DNA from 2 places in the Hymenobacter sp. BRD128 genome. Region 1 is predicted to be linked to the other one. Evidence: riboswitches for the same ligand, from Rfam matches in the RefSeq annotation. Region 1 holds a riboswitch; the other holds the start of a gene.
What was found. A riboswitch is a leader RNA that binds a small molecule or an ion and turns the genes downstream of it on or off. The one in region 1 is predicted to bind S-adenosylmethionine.
Positions count from the first base shown of each region.

Region 2: it holds a riboswitch for S-adenosylmethionine, as region 1 does, so the genes downstream of both, GKZ68_RS18845 (O-acetylhomoserine aminocarboxypropyltransferase/cysteine synthase family protein) here and GKZ68_RS06340 (homoserine dehydrogenase) in region 1, are expected to answer to the same signal.

Region 1 covers NZ_CP053908.1:1,409,614-1,412,817, forward strand. The annotation lists gene GKZ68_RS06330 (xanthine dehydrogenase family protein subunit M) at 1-197, opposite strand, end outside; gene GKZ68_RS06335 ((2Fe-2S)-binding protein) at 208-795, opposite strand; SAM riboswitch class I at 1,181-1,300, shown strand; gene GKZ68_RS06340 (homoserine dehydrogenase) at 1,444-2,691, shown strand; gene GKZ68_RS06345 (Gfo/Idh/MocA family oxidoreductase) at 2,716-3,204, shown strand, end outside.
Region 2 covers NZ_CP053908.1:4,258,774-4,261,977, reverse strand. The annotation lists gene GKZ68_RS18855 (lipocalin family protein) at 221-646, opposite strand; gene GKZ68_RS18850 (LysM peptidoglycan-binding domain-containing protein) at 818-1,114, shown strand; SAM riboswitch class I at 1,314-1,431, shown strand; gene GKZ68_RS18845 (O-acetylhomoserine aminocarboxypropyltransferase/cysteine synthase family protein) at 1,876-3,204, shown strand, end outside.

The DNA of each region.
Region 1 (3,204 bases):
CCGCCGTCGGGCAGGCTCGTGATGTCGGTGAGCGGCAGCAAACCCAGGCTGGTGAGGTGGGTCGGCCGCTCAAGGTTGTACTTCATCAAGTCCACGAGGTTGGTGCCGCCGCCCAGGTAGGCCGCGCCATCGTGGCTGGTCAGGTCGCGCACGGCCTCGTCGGCGGCCGTGGCCTGGATAAGAGTGAAACTATTCATAGCGAATTACTTAGCTAGCGGAGCTGGATTTGGTGGGCTGGGCCGGAATGGTTACCAGCGTGCCGTTATCGACCACTACCTGGCCGTCGTGCAGTACTTCCATCACGGCCGACAGGATGTTGGTGTAGGCGCCGCACCGGCAGAGGTTGCCACTCATGTGCTCGCGCACCTCGTCTTCGGTCTTGCAGCGGCCCTCGTTGATGAGGCCCTGCGCCGAGCAAATCTGCCCCGGCGTGCAGTAGCCGCACTGGAAAGCGTCGTGGTTGACAAACGCTTGCTGGAGCGGCGAGAGGTTGTCTTCCGTACCCAGGCCCTCAATGGTCTGAATTTTCTTGCCCTGGTACACCGTGGCCAGGGCCAGGCACGAGTTAATGCGCTTGCCATCAACGAGGACGGTGCAAGCGCCGCACTGGCCGTGGTCGCAGCCTTTTTTGGTGCCGGCCAGGTCCAGGTACTCGCGCAGGGCGTCGAGCAGGCTGGTCCAGGGCGCAAGCTGGATGGTGTGGTCTTCGCCGTTGACGTTGAGCGTTACGGCCTGGGCGGGCACCACGCGCGGCGCCGCTTTATCAAGGGGCTCTTGAATGAAGTGTGCACTCATAGGGCAGGAGAGTGGAAAAGGAAATAAAGCCGGCCAGCGCAGCGGCAGCCAGCGTTTTTGGCTGATTCCAAACCCTACGGCTCCCCGTGAGCTTTCGATGTTTTTACTTATTCTAAATAAACTTTTAGCCCCGGCAGTTAGCACGCTGATGGTCTGAAGCTCAGTTTAGACGCAACCTAGGTTCGCAGACTGGTACCCAGGAAAAAATCTTGGTTAAAATAGCAACAGCAAACAAGCCAAGGCGTTGTATTATAAGATATACAACGCAAGGTTTCGTGGTGGAAGTGAGTTGGTGCCGTATGGCGCTGGCTACCGGCACCGCGCCCCGTAGTTGGGAGAAGCGACATTCCCGGCCTTACCTTTGCGGCACGCTCCGGCACCGGGGCTCTTATCCAGAAAGGCGGAGGGACAGGCCCGGCGATGCCTTAGCAACCAGCAGCAATGCGAAGGTGCTAATTCCTGTTTCGAAACGCGGCCCCGGCCAAGTTTCGGAAGCAGATAAGTTATGAGAGGTGAGGCGGACCCTAGCGGCCGCGTGGCTCTTCTGACTTGTCGGAAGGGCTTTTTTTGGGCTCTTCCGGTAAGGAGTTTTGGATGAGAGTAGGGTAGGCGGCGCGCGTTTCAACCGTTCTATTTCTCTCTTTTTACATGACTCGTACCGACCTCAACATTGGTCTTTTTGGCTTTGGCGTGGTGGGCCAGGGCCTGCACGCCGTGCTGGAGCGCACGCCGGGCCTGCGCGCCCGCATTGGCCGCATCGCCGTTAAAAGCCGGGATAAAGTCCGCTCGCTGCCGGCCGAACTGTTCACCTTCGATAAAAACGACCTGCTGAGCGACCCTGGTCTCACGGTGATAGTGGAGCTGATTGACGATGCCGACGAAGCATACCTGATTGTGAAAGAGGCGCTGCTGCGCGGCAAAGCCGTGGTAACGGCCAACAAGAAGATGCTGGCCGAGCACCTGCCCGAGCTGATTGAGATTCAGCAGACTACCGGTACGCCGCTGCTCTACGAGTCGGCGGCCTGCGCCAGCCTGCCGGTCATCCGCAACCTGGAAGAATATTACGATACCGACCTGCTCGAATCGGTGGAGGGCATCGTGAACGGCTCGACCAATTACATCCTCACGGCCATGCACCGCGACGCCCAGCCCTACGCCGCGGCCCTGGCTAGGGCCCAGGAGCTGGGTTTTGCCGAAAGCAACCCCGCCCTCGATGTGGAAGGCATCGACGCCCGCAACAAGCTGGTGCTGCTGCTGGCCCACGCCTTCGGCGCGGTGGTAGCACCCACCGATTTGCTGGCCGTGGGCATCACAAATATCAGCGGGCTAGCCACGGCCTACGCCCGTGAGCAGGGTCTGATAATCAAGCTGGTAGCCGAGGCGCGGCGGTTGCCGGGCGGCGGATTGGCGGCGGCCGTGCTACCCACGCTGGTGCGCCCCGGCCACGAGCTGGCGCAGGTACACGACGAGTTTAATGGCCTCATCACCCAGAGCGGCTTTGCCGACCGGCAGTTTTTTCTGGGGCGCGGGGCGGGGGCGTTCCCCACGGCCTCGGCGGTGCTCAGCGACCTTTCGGCGCTCACCTACGGCTACCGCTACGGCTACAAGAAAATTCACCAGAACGCTCACCTAGCCCTCACGCCCGACGCGGCCGAACTCGACGTGCTCGTGACGTTTGACGAAGCTGGCGGTGCGCCCGACCGGGCCGATTTCACGGCCGTGCACGAGGAGTTTCGCTCGGCGCAGCGTGGCAATTACCTCACCGGCACTATCAGGCTGGGGCAGCTGGCGCGGGCGAGTTGGCTGCGGGCGCCGGGCGTGTGCGTCATCAGGCTAGCCGAGCCGCTGCGCGCCGCCGTGGCAGTGCCCGCCGCGCTTGAAACTGCTACTGCTTAGCCCCACCACCCCCTACTTTTGGGCATGACTCCTTCCTCTGACGCACCCATCGGTGCTGGCTTGCTGGCCTACGGCATGTCGGGCAAGCTTTTTCACGCGCCGTTTCTGGCCGCGCATTCCGGCTTTGCGCTGCGCGCGGTGGTCGAGCGCACCCAGCAGCGCATGATTGCCGACTACCCCGCAATTATCAGCTACCCCAGCACCGAGGCCCTGCTGGCCGACCCTGCCATCGAGCTAGTGGTGGTGAATACGCCCAACGATACGCACTACGACCTCGCGCGGCAGGCCCTGCTGGCCGGCCGGCACGTGCTGGTCGAGAAGCCCGTGGCGACTACCGTGGCCCAGTGGCAAGAGCTATGCGCTCTGGCCCGGCAGCAGGGCCGCCTGCTGCTAGGCTACCAGAACCGCCGCTGGGACACCGATTTTGGGGCGGTGCGCCGGGTAGTGGAAAGCGGCCGGCTAGGCCAGCTTATCGAGGTGCATTTTCGCTTCGACCGCTACCGGCCGGTGCTG
Region 2 (3,204 bases), 1.8 Mb from region 1:
GCCCAAGCCTCAGGGGCTCCAACGGCCATGCACCCCCATAGTAAAAGCCAGCCTAGCCAGCTCATCTTCCCGCCAAAATTCAAGGTAAACGACATATTCCCCAAATTTCGGCCTAAAGCCTTAGTTTGAAACACCCCACGAGGTATGTAACATAAAAAAAGCCCCGCTCCGGCACTGGAGCGAGGCTTTTAGCTGGGCATAAGCCCTGTTCAAGTCCTGATTATTTAGCCTTCAGCACGTACATGGCGCCGCTGGTGCCCGACAGCGATAGCTTGTCGCTGGTCAGCTTCTCTACTTTAAAGGTATTGGCTGTCGAGCCACCTTGGGGCGTAAGCGTCAAGGTCTTGGCAGCTTGGTCAAACGTGTAGGTTCCGGTCTGGCTTTGGCCGCCTTCGCTAGCGGTAAAATTGGTGGCGGTAAAAGTAAACTCTGCTTCTTTGGCAGCATCATCTAGCTTCATTTTGCTGCCCGAAGCATCTGTCTGCTTATCAGTTACCCATGTTTTACTACCTGAGCCATACAAGGTAGCTGCATCTTCTACCTTGCCTTTGTCGCCGCCACCGCAAGACGAAACAACGAACAAAACGGCAAGCGCACTCAGTAGCGAGGTAAAGTAAGCTCGGAAAGAAACTGTTGATAGGTTCATAAGGAGAAAGGAAAGAATGTGAAAGAAAAGCTACCTAGCTTCCGGCCTGCTTACGCGCGTATTTTTTTTTAGTTATCCGTAGTAACCCTGCGCAACTGCCGCCGTAAAAGGCTCAAAAGCACCCCGCTTTACGGACGCGCTTTTCTTTCACACTTTAACCGCATTTGTCACATGGGCCTGCTCGATTTTTTGAATAATGAGGGTGATAAAAAGCCCGCTGCACCGGCGCAGCCGGCCGCTGGTGGCACCGATTTTTTCGGCAACAGCAATGCTGCCAACACCGCTAATTCTGCTGCCGCCGGCACCAGCTATACGGTAGTAAGCGGTGATTCGCTCTCCAAAATTGCTAAAAACCACTACGGCGACGCCGCTAAATGGCACCAGATATACGAGGCCAATAAGGCCATCATCGGCTCTAACCCCGACCACATAGAAGTGGGCCAGGAGTTAACCCTACCTAGTATCTAGGTACTTTTTGCAGAAAAAAGGTGAGAAAAGCCACTCCACTATTGGGGTGGCCTTTTTGTTTGTAAGCACCACTCTTCCACCGGGAGCGCAAAAAATATTTTTGACTTTTGCGTGAGCGACCTTGCGCATATCGTGCGCTACACTATCTTTGCCCCTACCAATCCGGTACTCCCCGCAGCAGGCAGGGCAGTTTTAGTAAGTTTTATACAGAAGCGGCGAGAGATTAGGCTCTTTGACCCGCTGGCAACCTTCACCCACTGAAAGGTGCCAATTCCTACCCCGGTAGCTGCCACGCGCCGCCCGGGGGTCTATAACTCGAGTACCCATGGCACACCTACCCTTCTTCGCTGTTTCCGTCCCTTGCGTCGCTTTTGCGCGCAGCTTTGGGCCATTCTCGTCGGTATCGGCTAGCCCGGCGCCTTTGCGCCAGCGAATGCGAATGTGCTGTTGTTGCCAAGGCTAAGGCCCGGCGCTTTTTGCTTTTTTTCTCTTTTGCGGGTAGTGCTCGCAGCCGCTGGCCTAGCCACAGCTGCGGCCAACTGATGCGGCTAGCCCGCGCTCATAATCTTGAAATTCAAGTGCTTGTGCGGTAGCAGTGCAAAAGAGATAAGGCCCGAAACCAACAGCACGGAGCTTCGACCGGGGTTTTCGCTACCCTTTCGCTTTTCAGCGACGGCCGGCCGCGGCGGCGCGGCCGGGCTAGGATTACCCAGCCACTTTTTCCTCGCTCATTACTACTAATTTTTTAACCTCTTAGCCTCATGGCCACTCAAAACCTGCACTTTGAAACCCTGCAACTCCACGCCGGCCAGCAGCCCGACCCCACCACTGGCTCGCGCGCAGTGCCCATTCACCAGACCACCAGCTATGTATTCAAGAACGCGGAGCACGGCGCTAATCTATTCGCGCTGAAGGAGTTTGGTAATATTTATACCCGCCTGATGAACCCCACCACCGACGTATTCGAGCAGCGCATTGCCGCGCTCGAAGGTGGCGTGGCGGCCCTGGCCGTGGGCTCGGGCCAGGCGGCGCAGTTCATTGCCCTGAACAACATCCTGCAGCCCGGCGATAATATTGTGTCGAGCTCCTACCTCTACGGCGGCACCTACAACCAGTTTAAGGTGGCTTTCAAGCGCTTAGGCATAGAAGCGCGCTTTGCCGACGGCGACGATGCCGACAGCATTGAGGCGCTGATTGACGGCAAGACCCGCGCTATTTACCTCGAAACCATTGGCAACCCGAGCTTTAGCGTGCCCGATTTTGAGCGCGTGGCGGCCGTGGCCAAAAAGCACGACTTGCCGCTGGTAGTCGACAACACCTTTGGCGCGGGTGGCTTCCTGTTTCAACCCCTCAAGCACGGCGCCGATATTGTGGTGGAATCGGCCACGAAGTGGATTGGCGGCCACGGCACCAGCGTAGGCGGCGTGATTGTGGATGGTGGCACCTACGACTTCGGCAACGGCAAATACCCGCAGTTTACCGAGCCTAGCGAAGGCTACCACGGCCTGGTTTTCAACGATGTATTTGGGAAGAATGGGCCGTTTGGCAACATTGCCTTCATCATCCGCGCTCGGGTAGAAGGCCTGCGTGATTTCGGTCCGGCCATTAGTCCCTTCAACTCCTTCCTGCTGCTGCAAGGCCTCGAAACCCTGAGCCTGCGCGTGGAGCGCACCGTCGAGAATGCCCTCAAAATAGCCCAGTGGCTAGAGCAGCATCCGCAGGTGGCACACGTGAATTACCCTGGGCTAGCCAGCAGCCCGCACCACGCCACGGCCGCCAAGTACCTGAAGCGCGGCTTCGGCGGCGTGCTATCGTTTGCCCTGCACGGCAGCAAAGACACGGCCACGGCCCTAATTGATAACCTCAAGCTAATCAGCCACCTGGCTAACGTGGGCGATGCCAAGACGCTCATCATTCAGCCTTCGGCCACTACGCACCAGCAGCTGAGCGAGCAGGAGCAGCTCGCCTCGGGCGTGACGCCCACGCTGCTGCGCCTATCGGTGGGCATCGAGCATTTTGAGGACATCAAAGCCGACCTGAAGCAGGCACTGGCGGCCGCCGCTGCCACCGCGCCGAAGGGCACGGATGAG